3 regions of the Shinella sedimenti genome follow, and region 1 is predicted to be linked to each of the others. Evidence: riboswitches for the same ligand, from Rfam matches in the RefSeq annotation. Region 1 holds a riboswitch; each other region holds the start of a gene.

Region 1 (6,046 bases):
TGGTTCTGAATTTTTTTCGGCAATCGATGGAATGGAAGCCGTTCAGCTCTCGTATATTGGGGCATGAACGCAAAGACACCCGGCTTCAACGTGATCGGACAGCTTGCGGCGCTCAGGCGCTACGCACTTTCGCTCGTCCGCAATCCGGATGACGCCGAGGATCTCGTGCACGATGCGCTGGTGAAAGCGTATGAACGGCAGGGCACGTTCCGCACCGGTGCGAATGTTCGCAACTGGTTGATGTCGATCCTGCACAATGCGCATGTGGACCGCTTGCGCCAGCGCCGTTCGATGCAGCGCCGCCACGATGGCGCGGCCGAAGTTGCCGAGACCGCGATACCGGCCAATCAGGATCATTCGGTGCGCCTCACGCAGCTGCGCAACGCCTTCTTCACGCTTCCCGAAGAGCAGCGCGCGGCCCTGCACCTCGTCGCGATCGAGGAGCTTTCCTACCAGGAAGCGGCGACCGCCCTCGGCATTCCCGTGGGAACGCTGATGTCACGCGTCGCCCGGGCGCGCGAGCGCTTGCGCACATTCGAACAAAGCGGCCCGTCCGCGACCGTCACGCATCTCAGGATTGTCGGAGGCACTGGCGATGACCAGCAATGACCCCATCCTCGAAGCCGATCTCAACGCCTATGTCGACGACCAGCTGGCCGTCGGGCGGCGCATCGAGGTGGAAGCCTACCTGTCCGAGCGCCCGGCCGTCGCCGCGCAGATCATGAAGGATTTGCGCGTGCGCGACGAGCTGCGCCTGGCGCTCGCCGACCACCGCACCGTGATCCGGCAGGAGACCCGCGAGGCCGCGCGTCAGCTGGAGCGCTCGCTGTCACGCCGCCGTATGCTTTCGGTGTTCCGCCGGGCCGCCGCGATTACACTCTTCGTGGCGGCCGGCTGGATCGCCCATGCCGTGTTCGGGCCCTTCGGCGCGACCGAGGTCATCGCCTCGGTGCAGCCGCCGGCCTTCGTGGAGGAGGCTGTGCGCGCCCACCGAACGACGCTGCTGCGCGACACGATGGCATCGCAGCCGGAGACGGAGACGTTCGACCGTGCGGAGATCCGCTCGGCCACCGCCATCGTCCTGCCGGACCTGCCGAAAGGCTGGACCGTCCTCGATACGCAGGTCTTCCCCTCGGCCTACGGTCCAAGCGTCGAACTGGTACTGCAACCGGAGGCAAACGAGCGCCTCTCGCTCTTCGCCGTACGCCCGGGTTCGTTTGCCGTGCAGCATGTCCTGCTGTTTCACGCCGACAATGCCCGCGCAGCCTACTGGCAGATCGGCGACGTCGCCTATGCACTGGTCTCCGAAAGCCGCAAGGCCGACGACCTGACACAAACCGCGCGCGACCTTTCGCGCACGCTCTACTGATCAACCGTTTCCATAAGGAGATATGAGATGGAACCCGTACAACAGCGATTTGGCTACGGCGCACAGGCGCAGTCCGCGGCCCTCTTCGACGAAGGCCTGCGCCAGCATATGCTGCGCGTCTACAACTACATGGGCGCCGGTCTGGTCATCACCGGCCTCGTCGCCTTCATCGTCGGCTCGACGCCGGCGCTCTACGTGCCGATCTTCTCGTCGCCGCTTAAGTGGGTGGTGATGCTGGCGCCGCTCGCCTTCGTCTTCTTCTTCTCGTTCAAGATCCAGACGATGTCGGCCAGCACGGCACAGATGACCTTCTGGGCGTTCTGCGCCGTCATGGGCCTCTCGCTCGCTTCGGTGTTCCTCGTCTTCACCGGCATGAGCATCGCCCGCACCTTCTTTATCGCCGCAACCATGTTCGGCGCGACGAGCCTTTACGGCTATGTGACGAAGCGTGACCTTTCGAAGTTCGGCTCGTTCCTGATCATGGGTCTGATCGGCGTCGTGATCGCGTCGATAGTCAACATCTTCCTGGGCTCCAGCGCACTGCAGTTCGCGATTTCGGTGATCGGTATCCTCGTCTTCGTCGGCCTGACGGCTTGGGATACGCAGAACATCAAGTCGCAATATGCCGAGAACATCGACCAGGAATCCCAGCAGAAGATGGCGGTATTCGGTGCGCTCTCGCTCTACCTGAACTTCGTCAACATCTTCCAGCTGCTGCTGAATTTCACCGGCGAACGCGAATAGTTTTCGCGAATGATTTCAAAGGGAAAGGCGGGGCTTTGCTCCGCCGTTTCTTTTTTGTGCGGCGCAAATCAGGTAAGTATAAACTTACCTAAATCACGCATGTTGACAAATCGCCCGGCAGCGGCTTTGCTTAAGGCATTCACCAGGGGGGTCCCGACAAGGGGCTGAGATACTGCTGGCTTTCGCAGCGCAGTGACCCGTTGAACCTGATCCAGTTCATACTGGCGTAGGGACGGTGCAAGCGCTGTGGCAGGACATCCGAGAACCCGGATTCCGTCTCTGCGTTCTTCCATCATTCCGGCTCTAGGACTGGGTCTCCAAACCGAACTTGGAGCCTCACGATGAATATTGCCGCCCAGAAGCTTACCCCGACCGTCACCACCGGCGCTCTGCCTGCCTCGCGCAAAATCCACATTGCCGGTGAACAGCATCCCGAGATCCGCGTGCCGATGCGCGAGATTTCGCTTCACCCGACCTCGGGCGAGCCACCCGTCATCGTCTACGACGCCTCGGGCGCCTATACCGATCCAAACCACATCGTCGCCATCGAAAGCGGCCTGCCGCGGCTGCGCGAAAGCTGGGTCATCGCGCGCGGCGATACCGAAGATTATGAAGGGCGCCACATCCGCCCGGAGGACAACGGCTTTGCAACCGGCGAGCGGCTGACGCCGGAATTCCCCATTCGCAACCGCCCGCGCAGGGCGAAGGACGGCAAGGCTGTGACCCAGCTCGCTTATGCCCGTGCCGGGATCATCACGCCTGAAATGGAATTCATCGCGATTCGCGAAAACCTCGGCCGCAAGGCCGCGAAGGACGCCCTCATCCGTGACGGCGAAAGCTTCGGCGCGCATGTTCCCGATTTCGTCACGCCGGAATTCGTCCGCCAGGAGGTCGCCAGCGGCCGGGCGATCATTCCCGCCAATATCAACCATCCCGAAGCCGAGCCGATGATCATCGGCCGCAATTTCCTGGTGAAGATCAACGCCAATATCGGTAATTCCGCCGTCACCTCCTCCATGGCTGAAGAGGTCGAAAAGATGGTCTGGGCGATCCGCTGGGGCGCCGATACCGTCATGGACCTGTCCACCGGTCGCAACATCCACAACATCCGCGAATGGATCGTTCGCAATTCGCCGGTTCCGATCGGCACTGTGCCGCTCTATCAGGCACTGGAGAAGGTCAACGGCATCGCCGAGGACCTGACCTGGGACGTGTTCCGCGACACGCTGATCGAGCAGGCCGAACAGGGCGTCGATTATTTCACCATCCACGCCGGCGTGCGGCTGCATTACATCCCGCTCACCGTCAATCGCGTCACCGGCATCGTTTCGCGCGGCGGCTCGATCATGGCCAAGTGGTGTCTCCATCACCATCGCGAGAGCTTCCTCTACGAGCATTTCGAGGAAATCTGCGACATCTGCCGCGCCTATGACGTCTCCTTCTCGCTGGGCGACGGCTTGCGACCCGGCTCGATTGCTGATGCCAACGATGCGGCGCAGTTCGCTGAACTCGAAACCCTCGGCGAACTCACGCAGATCGCCTGGGCCAAGGATTGCCAGGTCATGATCGAAGGCCCCGGCCATGTGCCGATGCACAAGATCAAGGAGAACATGGACAAGCAGCTGAAGACCTGCGGCGAGGCCCCGTTCTACACGCTCGGCCCGCTGACCACCGACATCGCGCCTGGCTACGACCACATCACGTCGGGTATTGGTGCGGCGATGATCGGCTGGTTCGGCACGGCCATGCTCTGCTATGTCACGCCGAAGGAGCATCTTGGCCTGCCCGACCGCAACGACGTGAAGGTGGGTGTCATCACCTACAAGATCGCTGCCCATGCCGCCGATCTCGCCAAGGGGCATCCTGCGGCAAAGATCCGCGACGACGCGCTGTCGCGCGCCCGCTTCGAGTTCCGCTGGGAGGACCAGTTCAACCTCTCGCTCGATCCGGAAACGGCCCGTTCGTTCCATGACGAGACGCTGCCCAAGGAAGCACACAAGGTGGCGCATTTCTGCTCCATGTGTGGCCCCAAATTCTGCTCCATGCGCATCTCGCACGACATCCGCGCCGAAGCCCAGAAGGAGGGGCTGGAGGCGATGGCCGCAAAGTTCCGCGAGGGTGGCGATCTCTACATGCCGCTTGGCACGACACCCGCAGGAGAATGACCATGCGCATCCTCGTCAAGGGGGCCGGCGTCGCCGGCCTCACCGTCGCCTGGCAACTCTACCGCCATGGCTTCGATGTAACCGTGCAGGAAAAGGCCGACGCCATCGGCACCGGCGCCTCCGGTTTTGCCGGCGGCATGCTGGCGCCGTGGTGCGAGCGCGAGAGCGCCGAGGAACCGGTCCTCTCGCTTGGGCGGACGGCCGCCGACTGGTGGGAGGCCGCCCTGCCCGGACAGGTCCAGCGTCGGGGCACGCTCGTCGTAGCCGGCGGGCGCGACACGGGCGAACTGGACCGCTTCGCCTCGCGCACCACCGGCTGGGAATGGCTGGACGAGACGGCAATCGGCGCGCTCGAACCGGATCTCGCCGGCCGGTTCCGCAAGGCGTTGTTCTTCCGCGAGGAGGCGCATCTCGATCCGCGTCGTGCACTTTCAGGCCTGACCGCCGCCCTTGAGGAGGCGCGCATGCGCTTCCTCTTCGGCGACAGCAAGGACAAGGGCGCTTTCGACCGTATCGTCGATTGCACCGGCGCAGGCCGTATCGGCCAGCTGCCGGACCTGCGCGGCGTGCGCGGTGAGATGCTTTATCTCGAGACCGAAGAGATAAACCTCTCCCGTCCCGTCCGTCTCCTCCATCCGCGCCACCCGATCTACATAGTGCCGCGCGAGAAAAACCGGTTCATGGTCGGCGCGACCATGATCGAGACGGATGATGCCGGCCCGGTGACGGCCCGCTCGATGATGGAACTGCTGAACGCCGCCTATGCGCTGCATCCCACATTCGGCGAGGCGCGCGTGGCGGAAACCGGCGCCGGTATCCGCCCCGCCTACCCTGACAACCTGCCGCGCGTCACGGCGTTCGGCGACACCATCCATGTCAACGGCTTCTATCGCCACGGCTTTCTGCTGGCGCCCGCCATGGCGGGCGAGGTGGCGCGGCGCCTGCTGGCGGAGGCCCCGCAACCGGAAAGGCTGGCATCATGACCGTCATCATCAACGGCGAGGAACAGGACGTATCGGCGACGACGCTCGCAGCGCTGCTCGATGTCCTCGAATACGAGGGAGAATGGCTTGCGACAGCGGTGAACGGAGAGCTTGTGCACCGCGAGGATCGTGCAGCTTTCACGCTCAGCGAGCGTGACCGGATCGAGATCCTCTCCCCCATGCAGGGAGGCTGACATGCTCACACTCTACGACGTCACCGTCCAGTCCCGTCTTCTGCTGGGCACGGCCCGCTACCCCTCGCCCGCTATTCTTGCCGAAGCCGTGCGGCGCTCGAAGACGGAGATCGTCACCGTATCGTTGCGCCGCGAGACGGCGGGAGGCAAGGCGGGAGGCGCGTTCTTCGAGATGATCCGCGCGCTTGGCGTTCGCGTTCTGCCCAATACGGCGGGATGCCACAGCGTGCGAGAAGCCGTGCTGACAGCGAAGATGGCGCGCGACGTGTTCCGCACCGACTGGATCAAGCTGGAGGTCATCGGCCATCACGACACGCTACAGCCGGATGTCTTCGGCCTCGTCGAGGCGGCACGCATCCTGACGGCGGAAGGGTTCCAGGTTTTTCCCTATACGACAGATGATCTCGTGGTTGCCGAAAAGCTGCTGGAAGCCGGCTGCCGCGTGCTGATGCCCTGGTGCGCGCCAATCGGCTCGGCAATGGGGCCCGTCAATCCGATGGCGCTGCGCAGCTTCCGGGCGCAATTCCCAGACGTGCCGTTGATCGTCGACGCCGGCATCGGTCGCCCATCACATGCGGCAGCGGTGATGGA
Region 2 (6,046 bases), on a different contig from region 1:
ACCTCCCATAGGCAACCTCGGTTGCTCGCATGTGATCGCGTTGCAGTGGACCTCTTTGCGCATGGCGGACGGACCAGAGTGGTGACACCGCAGGGTGCCCCCCGTCTTTCCCGGGTCCCCGGACCCACCCCGGCCTCATCGGGGAGTGTAACAGGGAGTATTTGAACAGAATGACGACCCAGCAGAAGAAATCTTCCACGCGCCAGGGCTTCAAGACCGGCGAGTCGATCGTCTATCCCGCCCACGGTGTCGGCCAGATCGTGGCCATCGAGGAGCAGGAAGTCGCCGGCATGAAGCTCGAGCTTTTTGTCATCGATTTCGAAAAGGACAAGATGCGTCTCAAGGTGCCGGTTGCCAAGGCCGTATCCATCGGCATGCGCAAACTGTCGGAGACCGATTTCGTCGAACGCGCGCTGAAGGTTGTCCAGGGCAAGGCCCGCGTGAAGCGCACCATGTGGTCGCGCCGCGCGCAGGAATACGATGCCAAGATCAATTCCGGCGACCTGATCTCCATTGCCGAAGTGGTCCGTGACCTCTATCGCGCCGAGAACCAGCCGGAGCAGTCCTATTCCGAGCGCCAGCTTTACGAAGCCGCTCTCGACCGCATGGCCCGCGAAATCGCCGCCGTCAACAAGATGTCGGAAACCGAAGCCGTTCGCCTCGTGGAGACGAACCTCGCCAAGGGTCCGAAGCGCGGCAAGGCCATCGAGGAAGATGACAGCCAGGACGAGGCCGCCTGATCTAGGGCGCTCCCTCACGATTTAAAGCCCGGCTGGTGACAGCCGGGTTTTTTTATGGAACTTTTTTGCAGCATGCCCGTTTGACTGGCCGAGGATGACCGAAGGGCGTTGTGCCGCGGCATTGTCCCGGCCATGCCGGGCAATCCATTGGCCTCTCCGGAATGTCTTCTCTATGGGCGAACGGGCGGCGCGTGCCTCCCCGGAGCCGTTTCGGTTCACGTGGAGAGACTGATGGCTACGACGACTGCAGAGCGCCGCATGATCAAGATTGCCATGTCCGCGCCCTACCTTGAGAGGGACGAGGAACAGGCTCTTGCCCAGGCCTGGAAGAACAATCAAGATCAGGAAGCCCGTAACCGCATCGCCATGGCCCATATGCGCCTTGTCGTTTCGATGGCGGGCAAGTTCCGCAATTTCGGCCTTCCGCTCAGCGATCTCGTGCAGGAAGGCTATATCGGTCTCCTGGAGGCCGCCGCCCGCTTCGAGCCGGAACGGCAGGTTCGCTTCTCCACCTATGCCAGCTGGTGGATCCGCGCCTCGGTTCAGGATTACGTGCTTCGCAACTGGTCCATCGTGCGTGGCGGCACCAGCTCGGCGCAGAAGGCGCTGTTCTTCAACCTGCGCCGCCTGCGCGCCCGGCTCGCCCGCGGCGATACCCGCCTGACCGCCGAGGCTATGCATCAGGAAATCGCCGCCGCCATCGGTGTCAGCACCGCCGACGTGCGCACCATGGATGCGCGCCTGTCCTCGTCGGACATTTCCCTTCAGGCGCCGATCTCGCCCAATGAGGGCGAGGGCGCCAGCCGCATCGATCTCCTCGCCAGCGAGGCCCCCCTGCCGGATGAGCAGGCCGAAGGCTCCATCGATGGCGAACGCCGTCACCACTGGCTCCATTCTGCGCTTGGCGAACTCAACGAACGTGAGATGAAGATCATCCGCGCCCGCCGCCTCGCCGAAAATGGCGCGACGCTTGAGGAACTCGGCGTCCTGCTCGGCATCTCGAAGGAACGCGTCCGCCAGATCGAGAACCGGGCGCTGGAAAAGCTGAAAGCCGTGCTGGTCAGCAAGACCACGGATTTCGCTTACGCCTGAGCGGCGGACGCTGCGGGTCTTTCTCGGCCCTCGAGCTCGACCCAAAGGCCCACACGCCCCCCAATGCAAAGGACCCGAATGCAGGGACATCCGGGTCTTTCGGGAGGTCGCAGGCGATATGGTTCAGTTGCAGACCTTGATCTTCCGGATCACGACATCCCCGTAATAGTCGTACGACTTCACCTTCTTGATGAAGCATTGCGGTTGCTCATAGCCGTAGCTGTCGTAGCAGGCATACGAGGGCGCTGCGACGGAAACGGCGGCGACGAGGGCAATAGTGGCGGAAACGATGGTCTTGCGCATGGGTCTCTCCTGATCTCTGGCCTGATCTCGATTGCGACGAGCTGTTCTCGTCCGGTGATGAGAAGATCGCACCGTGCGGCATTGTCCGCTGTTTCCTACGGAACAGGCCGATTTTCCGCCCATTCCTGCCCATCAGGGCCTGCTGCCCCATCGGCCTCTTGCGCGCCGTCGCAGGCCGGATTATGCCTTGTTCTGCTCTAACGGGGTGCCCGCAGGTTTCGGTCTGCTGGCTGAGAGGCGGTACCGCCAACCCGAAGAACCTGATCCGGCTCGTACCGGCGGAGGGATTAGACGGCTCAATCCAGCGCCCTATTCCCGTTTGTGACAAACAAGGAGGCGCGGATGCGCACGCTATTTTCCACTCTGGCTGCGGCGCTTGCCGTGTGCATTGCCGCTCCTGCCATCGCGCAGGAAAAGACGCTCACCGTCTACACCTATGAGAGCTTCATCGCCGAATGGGGCCCGGGCCCCAAGGTCAAGGAAGAGTTCGAGAAGACCTGCGGCTGCAAGGTCGAATGGGTCGGCGTTGCAGACGGTGTGGAACTCCTGACCCGCCTCAAGCTGGAGGGCGAGGGCACCAAGGCCGACATCGTGCTCGGTCTCGACACCAATCTCATCGCCGAGGCGAAGGCCACGGGCCTGTTCGAGGCGCACGGCCTCTCGCCCAAGGACCTGACGGTGCCCGGCGGCTTCTCCGACGATACGTTCCTGCCCTATGACTACGGCCATTTCGCCGTCGTCTATGACAGCGAGACCCTGAAGAACCCGCCGACCAGCCTCAAGGAACTGGTCGAGGGCGATCCCGCGGAGAAGATCGTCATCGAGGATCCGCGCACCTCCACGCCGGGCCTCGGCCTGCTGCTCTGGGTGAAGTCGGTCTATGGCGACAAGGCGCCCGAGGCCTGGGAAAAGCTCAAGCGCCGTGTGCTCACGGTCACGCCCGGCTGGTCGGAAGCCTATGGCCTGTTCACCAAGGGCGAGGCGCCGATGGTGCTGTCCTACACGACCTCGCCCGCCTATCACGTCATCGCGGAGAAGAGCGAGCGCTACAAGGCGGCCGCCTTCTCTGAGGGCCATTACATCCAGATCGAGGTTGCCGGTCTCACCCGCACCGCTGGCGACAAGGATCTCGCCCGCCAGTTCCTCACCTACATGACCGGCCCGGATTTCCAGTCGATCATTCCCGAAACCAACTGGATGATGCCGGCCGCCAAAACCCGCGATCCGCTGCCCGCCGCCTTCGATGCGCTGGTCAAGCCGGAAAAGACCTTCCTGATGTCGCCGGAAGAAGTTGCGGCCAACCGCAAGGCCTGGATCGACGAGTGGCTCGCCGTGATGAGCGCCAAGTAGCCGGATAAGCATCGTGATCTTCGCCCGCGCCGAAAGACGCACGCTCGATATCGCCGGCGCGCTCGCGCTTGGCGGCGTGCTGGCGTTCGTCGGCGCGGCGACCGCCGTGCTGCTCGCCCATGCTGGTCCAGGGGCCGGGTCCGGCGCGGACGCGCCGCTGTTCGATGCCTATATCCTGCGGGTGGCGCGCTTCACCTTTCTTCAGGCCACGCTTTCCACGCTCCTGTCGGTGGCGCTGGCCATTCCCGTTGCGCGTGCCCTGGCGCGCCAGCGCGCCTTTTTCGGCCGTGTCTGGATCCTGCGGCTGTCGGCCGTGCCGCTCGGCCTGCCAGCGCTGGTTGCGGCCCTCGGGGTTATCGAGATCTGGGGGCGGCAGGGCGTCGTCAACGATCTCCTGCGGCTTGCCGGCCTGCAGAACCCGGTCAGCGTCTACGGACTGACGGGCATCCTCATTGCCCATGTGTTCTTCAACCTGCCGCTTGCCGTGCGTTTCCTCGTTGCCGCGCTCGACCGCATCCCGCCGGAATACTGGCTGAGTTCGGCCAATCTCGGCATGGGCGGCGGGGCGGTGTTCCGGCTCATCGAATGGCCGGTCATCCGGCGCGTGCTGCCGGGCATTGCCGGCCTCGTCTTCATGCTGTGCGCCACGAGCTTCACGCTTGTTCTCACGCTCGGCGGCGGGCCGGCGGCCACCACCATCGAGGTGGCGATCTACCAGGCGCTGCGTTTCGATTTCGATCCCGCCCGCGCCGTCCTGCTCGCCTTCCTGCAGATCGCGGTCACGGCGCTGCTGCTCTTTGTCCTCTCGCTGTTCGGCCGGCCGCAGGATGAGGGCGTCACGGCGGGCCGTGCCATCCGCCGCTTCGATGGCCACCGCCGTCGCCTCACGGACGGGTTCGTCATCTTCGCCTTCACCCTCTTCACCGCCGCCCCGCTGCTGGCGACGCTCGTCTCGGGCCTCGCCGCCGATTTCGGCCGGCTGGCGCTCGATCCGATGCTGCACCGGGCACTCTTCACCAGCCTCGCCATCTCGCTTGCTTCCGCCAGCCTCAGCCTCGCCATCGCGTTGCCTGTCGTGCTGGTGCCGCAACTTGCCGAAAGCGGCGCGTCGGGGCCGGCGCGGCTGATAATGGCGGTCGGGCTGCCGGCAGTCGGCTCGCTCATCCTGCTCGTGCCGCCGGTCGTCGTGGCGACGGGCTGGTTCCTGATGCTGCGGCTCTTCGGCGAAACCGGCCGCTTCGCCCCGGCCATCGTCACCGTCATCAATGCGCTGATGGCGCTGCCCTTCGTGGTGCGCGTGCTGGAGCCTGCCTACCGCACGCATCTTGCGCGCACCGCACGCCTGGCGCTCAGCCTCGGCATCACCGGTCGCCGCCGCCTCATGACGATCGACTGGCCGGCGCTGAAGAAACCGTTCCTCACCGCCTTCGCCTTTGCCATGGCGCTGTCGCTCGGCGATCTCGGCGCCGTCGCCATCTTCGGCGCCGAGGGTTTCGTCACGCTGCCCTGGCTGCTCTACTCACGCATGGCAAGTTACCGCACGGCCGATGCGGCCGGCATCGCGCTCATCCTCGGCGTGCTTTGCCTGCTCCTGACGCTGCCCTCGACCGCCCCCGAGCGCGTCCCCGAAAGGCCCGGCTCCGATGCCTGATACCGCCATCGTCCTTTCCCATGTCACCGTGCGCTTTGCCGAAAAGACGCTCGCCTTCGACTGCGCCATAAAAGCCGGTTCCGCCATCGCCGTGGTCGGCCCGTCGGGGGCGGGCAAGTCGACCCTGTTTAACGTCATTGCCGGTTTCCAGACGCCTGCGAGCGGTACGGTACGCTTGCTTGGCGAGGACATGGCGGGCCGCGATCCCGCCGAGCGGCCGGTTTCCATCGTCTTCCAGGACAACAACCTGTTTTCCCACCTCACCATCGCCGACAATGTCGGCCTCGGTATTGATCCGGGGCTGCGTCTGGATGCGGCTGCGCGGCGCACCGTATCCGAGGCGCTTGCCCGCGTCGGCCTCGGCGGTTACGAGAAGCGCCTGCCCGGCTCGCTGTCGGGCGGCGAGCGGCAGCGTGTTGCGCTTGCCCGCGCGCTGGTGCGCCGCCGGCCGATCCTGCTGCTCGATGAACCCTTCGCCGCGCTCGATCCAGCCATGCGCGCGGATATGGCGGCGCTGCTTGCCGACCTCGTCGCCGAGACGAAGGCGACCATGCTGTTCATCACCCACCAGCCCGAGGATATCGGCCGGCTGGCAGACCAGGTGATCTACGTGACGGATGGAAGGATCCGCTTCCACGAGCCGGCCAGCGATTTCCTGGCGCGGCGCGAACCCGCCGACATCGCGAAATTCCTCGGCCATTCCGTGCTTTAGCGAAAGCCGGGGTGCTTTTGCCGCGCCCAGCGCCACAATTTGGTCGCCCCCCTGTGTCACCGGAGCCACATGGGAACCGTTTGTTGAATGGGGAGTTGCCGACTGTATGGGGCGCGTCTATCTCCTGCATTCACAAACGCACAAGCCGCGCCGTGTCTGCATCCTTTGACTGCAGACGAGGGGCGGACCCATCAAGGG
Region 3 (6,046 bases), on a different contig from region 1:
TGGGGCAGCATCAACCAGCGTGCCACCCTCAAACCGAAGCGCCAGATCTGGTGTTCTTCGGCCATGGACTGGTTCGGCGAGACCGGCGCCCTGCCCGGCGCGTCGCAGGAGTAGAGCGTGGCAAACGGACGTTTCCAGGTTCTGCGCACGGCCATCGGCGGTGTCGAAGCCGTCATCGCCGACAGCAGCCATGCCTTTGCGCGCCACAGCCACGACACCTACGGCATCGGTCTTGTCGAACGCGGCGCCCAGACGTCGGCGAGCGGGCGGGGCCGAGTGGAGGCGCAGGCCGGCAACACGATCACCGTCAATCCCGGCGAGGTGCATGACGGCGCGCCGCTCGGCGGCGCATCCCGCGCCTGGCGAATGGTCTACATTCAGCCCGACATCGTCGCGGCCGCCGCACAGGACATTTTCGAAGGACGCGCCCGCGAGGAGTTTCATGCGCCCGTGCTGGACGACAGCCGCGTCGGCCGGCTTGTCGCAGCCGCGCTCGTAGCGCTGGTCGACACACAGGCTGCCGCAATCTGCCGCGATGAGCGCCTTCTCCTGCTGCTGGCGGCCGTGTTGCGCGAACAGGCGCCCCGCCGCGAGGGCATCGCGGCTGCCGGCATCGCCCGCGCACGCGAGCGGATCGATGCCGACCCGGTCTCGCCCGTCACGCTCGATGCGCTGGCCGCCGATTGCGGCCTTGGCCGTTTCCGGCTGGTGCGGGATTTCGCTCGCGCCACGGGGCTGACACCCCACGCCTATCTCATCCAGCGCCGGACGGATCTCGCCCGCCGCCTCATCGCCGCCGGCAATCCGCTCGCGGACGCCGCGGCCGGCGCGGGCTTTGCCGACCAGAGCCACATGACGCGCAACTTCACGCGGCGTTACGGCTACACGCCGGGCGCCTATCTTGCCGCCCTCGCCTGACCTGCAATTTCGTTCAAGACCGAAAGGGCCACCCCGTGTTTCCTGCCGCCTCTTCAAGTACATGGAAACCCGAAATGACCACGGAATTCCTCGTCACCTCGCTCATCGTCATCCTGCTTCCGGGCACCGGCGTCATCTACACCGTGGCACGCGGGGTCAGCGGCGGCTTTCACGCCGGCCTGCTTGCGGCCCTCGGCTGCACGCTGGGCATCATCCCGCATATGCTGGCCAGCATCGCCGGGCTCGCCGCCATCCTGCATGCCAGCGCGCTTGCCTTCGAAGTCCTACGCATCGTCGGCGTCGCCTACCTGCTCTTCATCGCCTGGAGCATGATTCGGGACAGCGGCACGCTCGATATGGGACCGGAACAGCCGGTCGAGACGGCCGCGCGCATCGTACGCAAGGGCGCCTTCACCAATGTCTTCAACCCCAAGCTCTCGCTGTTCTTCCTCGCCTTCCTGCCGCAGTTCGTGCCCGATGGCGCGCCGCACCTGACGGCGCGGATGCTCTTGCTCGGCGGCGTGTTCATGCTGCTGACCTTCCTCGTCTTCGCCGCGTATGCGGCGCTTGCGGCAAGCCTGCGCCGACAGGTGCTGAGCCGGCCGGCGGTGATGACTTGGATGCAGCGCAGCTTCGCCGCGGCCCTGGGGCTCATGGGCCTGCGGCTGGCGCTTTCGGATCGCTGAGCGTCACGCCCAGAGCGCGTGGAAATGGTGCAGCGGGCCATGGCCCGTGCCGACGGTCAGCGCATCGGATCCGCGCACGGCACCGGCGACGAAGCTCTTGGCCGCCGCCACGGCATCGGGCAGCGAATGCCCCTTGCCCAGTTCCGCCGCCACCGCGCTCGACAGCGTGCAGCCGGTGCCGTGGGTGTTGCGCGTGAGCACGCGCACGCCCTCGAACCAGCGCAGCCCGCCCGGCATCGCCAGCACGTCGGGGCTCTCGTTGCCCGGCAGATGCCCGCCCTTCAGCAGAACCGCCTTCGGTCCGAGCGCCAGCAGGCGTTTCGCCTGGTTTTCCATGGCCGCACGGTCGGTCGCCTCGGCCTCGGCGAGCAGGGCGGCCGCCTCCGGCAGGTTCGGCGTGAGCAGGGTGGACAGCGGCAGCAGCCGGCGCGTCAGGGCCTCCACGGCTTCTCCGGCCAGAAGCGAGGCTCCACCCTTGGCGATCATGACGGGATCGAGCACGATGGGAACGGAGCGATGCGGCGACAGCGCATTCGCCACCGCCTCGGCGATCTCGCCCGAGGCGATCATCCCGATCTTGACGGCGCCCACCCGCACATCGGCGAAGACATCGGCGATCTGTGCCGCGACGAAGGCCGGCGGCACGAGATGCACGCCCGAAACGCCCTGCGTGTTCTGCGCCGTGAGCGCCGTCAACACCGCCATGCCATAGGTGCCGCGGGCGGCGAAGGTCTTGAGGTCAGCCTGGATGCCGGCGCCGCCCGAGGGGTCGGAGCCTGCGATCGAGAGAATGTTTGCGATTGTGTCTGCCATCTCGCCTCCTTGCGGACGGAGGCGGACGCGGGGCAACGGCAATTGCAGTGCCAGCGACTCCCTCCGCCGGCATGATCCGGTTCAGGTTCAAAGGGTGCTTCTCAGCCCGCCTGCGCGGACGCCCCTGTCTGGCAACGCTTTTCGCAAATGGAGAGGCGCCTGTCACCCTGAAAGTGACAGGCCGCCGTCACGCCTTGGTGACGTGGTACTCCTTGATAGCGACCATCTTGATATCGGGATAGCGCTCCGCCTCGTAGCGCAGCGAGAAACTGTCCTGCGCCAGGAACACCGGATCGCCATCGAGGTCGCGGGCAATGTCGCCGCGGCGCTGGGTGACGAACTTGTCGAGTTCGGCCGCGTTTTCGGAGGAAATCCAGCGGCAGACGGAGAAACGCGACATTTCGAAGGACACCGGCAGGCCGTATTCCTGTTGCAGGCGCTCCTTGAGAACGTCGAGTTGCAGCGCGCCGACGACACCGACGATGGCCGGCGTGCCGTCTTCCGGCGAGAAAAGTTGCACGACGCCCTCTTCGGCCATCTGCTGGAGCGCTTCCTTGAGCTTCTTGGCCTTCATCGCGTCTTCCAGCCGCACGCGGCGCAGGATTTCCGGCGCGAAGTTCGGCACGCCCTCGAACACCAGCGCCTCACCTTCCGTCAGCGTATCGCCGATGCGCAGCGTCCCGTGGTTGGGAATGCCCACCACGTCGCCGGCATAGGCCGTATCGGCGAGCTGGCGCTGCGAGGCGAAGAAGAACTGCGGCGCCGAAAGCCCGATCGTCTTTCCGGTGCGGGCGAGCCGCACCTTCATGCCGCGCTCCAGCATGCCGGAGCAGACGCGCGCGAAAGCAATGCGGTCGCGGTGGTTCGGGTCCATATTGGCCTGGATCTTGAAGACGAAGGCCGTCATCTTGTCTTCGGCGGCGTGGACCTTGCGCACATCCGCCACCTGGTCGCGCGGCGGCGGCGCGAAGGCGCCGAGCGCGTTGATAAGGTCGCGCACACCGAAATTCCGAAGCGCCGAGCCGAAGAAGACCGGCGTCAGATGCCCCTCGAGGAAGGCTTCGCGATCGAACGGGCGGCATGCCTCGCGAGCCAGTTCCATCTCGTCGATGAAGGTCTGGCGCTCGTTTTCCGGCAGGTGCTTGGCGACCTCGGCAGCATCGTCCATCTTCGTCGGCTGGACCTGCGTGTCCGAGCCGCGGAAAGTGCGGTCGGCCAGATGATAGGAGCCGCAGAAGGTCTTGGAGCGGCCGACCGGCCACGTCACCGGTGCCGTATCGAGCGCCAGCTTTTCTTCCACCTCGTCGAGGATTTCGAAGGGATCGCGGCTTTCGCGGTCCATCTTGTTGACGAAGGTGATGATCGGGATGTCGCGCAGGCGGCAGACCTCGAACAGCTTCAGCGTTCGGGGCTCGATACCCTTGGCGGCATCGATGACCATGACGGCCGCATCCACCGCCGTCAGCGTGCGGTAGGTGTCGTCGGCGAAGTCTTCGTGACCGGGCGTGTCGAGAATGTTGAAGACGTTGCCGTCATATTCGAAGGTCATGACCGAGGTCACGACCGAGATGCCGCGCTCACGCTCGATCTTCATCCAGTCGGACCGGGTCTGGATGCGGTCTTTCTTCGCCTTCACTTCACCCGCGAGCTGGATGGCGCCGCCGAACAGCAGCAGCTTTTCGGTGAGTGTGGTTTTACCGGCGTCCGGGTGCGCGATGATCGCGAAGGTGCGGCGGCGGGAGACCGCCTCGGCAAGGGTTTCGGCCATGTTCAAGCAATATCCTGTGAGTTGGCGCGGTCTTTACAGGCTCCGCCGCGAAGATGCAATTGACGGCCCGCGCCTGCGACCGGCTTATGGGTGCCATGAACGCGCACGCCCCCACGAAGCCCACGCTCTCTCTCGTCCGCCTGCCGAACGGCGCGAATATCGAGCTCCCCGCCTACGAAACGACGGGCGCCGCCGGCATGGACCTGCGCGCGGCCGTGGATGCCGATGCGCCGATCACGTTGGAGCCGGGAAAACGCGCGCTCGTGCCGACCGGCTTCGTCTTCGAAATCCCGCATGGCTACGAGGCGCAGATCCGGCCGCGTTCCGGGCTCGCCTTCAAGCATGGTGTTACCTGCCTCAACACGCCCGGCACTATCGACAGCGACTATCGCGGCGAGGTGAAGGTGCTGCTCGTCAATCTGGGCGAGGACGCCTTCACCATCGAACGCGGCATGCGGATCGCCCAGATGGTCATCGCGCCTGTGACGCAGGTCGCCGTGCGCGAAGCCGTAGAGGCAAGCGAAACCGCCCGTGGCGCGGGCGGCTTCGGCTCCACCGGCGTCCGGTGATCGCGGCCGACAAAGCGGGCCTCGTCTTCCGCGCGCATTACTTCGACGACCGCGCCGCCTGGCAGGGTCTATGCGACCTGCTCCAGGACATATTCGAGATCGACGTTTCGGGCATGGACCGGCTCGGCGGCCCGGACCCGACCAGCGCGCCCTTCGGCTTCTTCGACGCAGATGGCACCTGCATCGCCAACATCACCGCCTTCGCCATGCCGCTCGTGATCGACGGCGTGTTCGTACGGGCGGCCGGCCTGCAATCCGGTGCGGTCCGGCCGGGCCACCGCGGCCGCGGGCTTTACCGCGCCGTCATGGAAGCAGCGCTTAATCATTGCGATGCCGAGGGCTTCGAAGCCGTCTTGCTCCTGACCGACACGCCCGCGCTCTACGAGAAACACGGCTTCCGACCGCTTTCGCAGCATCGCTTTGCCGGCACACCTCCGGTGGGAGGGCAGGCATCCGCCGCCCGTCGGCTTCAGGTTGGCAACGAGGCGGACCTCACGCTGCTCAGCCGGCTGCTCGATGGCCGTGCACCGGTTTCCGACCGCTTCGCGCCGCTCCGGCAGAAAGAAATGTTCCTGTTCAACGCGTCTCTGATACCGGACCTCAAGCTTGACCTCCTGGAGGAAGCGGGCGCGGTCGTTGCGTGGCAGGCGGATGACGACGGCGATGTCGATATTCTTGATATCGTCGGCACACGCATGCCCGCCCTCGCGGACATTCTCGCCAGCCTCGCTGTCGCCGCGCAGCGCGTGACCGTGCATTTCGCGCCCGATCACCTGGCGTGGAATGGCGAGGCCCTTGCTGACGACGGCGAGATGGTTCTCATGCTGCGCGGCCCGGACGGTCTCAGGCCCGCCCTGCCGTTCGCGCTGCCGCCGATGGCCGAATTCTGATCAGCGGCGCGCTTCGGTCGCCATGCGCAGCGCCAGCGCGGCCAGCACCGTGCCCATCAGCCAGCGCTGCACGAGTACCCAGCGCGGGCGCGTTGCGAGAAGCGCCGCGACGGAGCCGGCCGACACGGCGATCAGCGCATTGACGCTGACGCTGATGACGACCTGCACGCCGCCAAGCACCAGCGATTGCCCGAGGACGTTTCCCTTCGCCGGATCGATGAACTGAGGCAGAAGCGAGAGATAGAGGACGGCGATCTTCGGGTTCAGCAGGTTCGTCAACAGCCCCATGAAGAAAAGCCTGCGGTTGCTGTCGCGCGGCAGCGCCTTCACTTCAAAGGGGGAGCGGCCGCCGGGTCGCAGCGCCTGCCAGGCAAGCCAGGCAAGATAGAGCGCACCGGCAAA

The links. A riboswitch is a leader RNA that binds a small molecule or an ion and turns the genes downstream of it on or off. The one in region 1 is predicted to bind thiamine pyrophosphate.
Region 2: linked by a shared signal. The riboswitch ahead of thiB (thiamine ABC transporter substrate binding subunit) and the one ahead of thiC (phosphomethylpyrimidine synthase ThiC) in region 1 are both predicted to bind thiamine pyrophosphate.
Region 3: linked by a shared signal. The riboswitch ahead of thiD (bifunctional hydroxymethylpyrimidine kinase/phosphomethylpyrimidine kinase) and the one ahead of thiC (phosphomethylpyrimidine synthase ThiC) in region 1 are both predicted to bind thiamine pyrophosphate.

Annotation. Positions count from the first base shown of each region.
Region 1 covers NZ_JAKVIN010000006.1:54,021-60,066, reverse strand. Annotated here, with positions in the region: gene MKI86_RS14625 (YqaA family protein) at 1-9, shown strand, start outside; gene MKI86_RS14620 (sigma-70 family RNA polymerase sigma factor) at 64-609, shown strand; gene MKI86_RS14615 (anti-sigma factor family protein) at 596-1,369, shown strand; gene MKI86_RS14610 (Bax inhibitor-1/YccA family protein) at 1,397-2,113, shown strand; TPP riboswitch at 2,248-2,364, shown strand; gene thiC (phosphomethylpyrimidine synthase ThiC) at 2,455-4,278, shown strand; gene thiO (glycine oxidase ThiO) at 4,281-5,261, shown strand; gene thiS (sulfur carrier protein ThiS) at 5,258-5,455, shown strand; gene MKI86_RS14590 (thiazole synthase) at 5,457-6,046, shown strand, end outside.
Region 2 covers NZ_JAKVIN010000004.1:237,994-244,039, forward strand. Annotated here, with positions in the region: gene MKI86_RS11300 (CarD family transcriptional regulator) at 171-740, shown strand; gene MKI86_RS11305 (RNA polymerase factor sigma-32) at 972-1,832, shown strand; gene MKI86_RS11310 (hypothetical protein) at 1,956-2,135, opposite strand; TPP riboswitch at 2,327-2,439, shown strand; gene thiB (thiamine ABC transporter substrate binding subunit) at 2,478-3,485, shown strand; gene thiP (thiamine/thiamine pyrophosphate ABC transporter permease) at 3,502-5,136, shown strand; gene thiQ (thiamine ABC transporter ATP-binding protein) at 5,129-5,848, shown strand.
Region 3 covers NZ_JAKVIN010000003.1:159,532-165,577, reverse strand. Annotated here, with positions in the region: gene MKI86_RS08180 (GFA family protein) at 1-114, shown strand, start outside; gene MKI86_RS08175 (AraC family transcriptional regulator) at 118-918, shown strand; gene MKI86_RS08170 (LysE family translocator) at 993-1,604, shown strand; gene thiD (bifunctional hydroxymethylpyrimidine kinase/phosphomethylpyrimidine kinase) at 1,608-2,417, opposite strand; TPP riboswitch at 2,459-2,553, opposite strand; gene MKI86_RS08160 (peptide chain release factor 3) at 2,605-4,185, opposite strand; gene dut (dUTP diphosphatase) at 4,281-4,754, shown strand; gene MKI86_RS08150 (GNAT family N-acetyltransferase) at 4,751-5,644, shown strand; gene MKI86_RS08145 (LysE family translocator) at 5,645-6,046, opposite strand, start outside.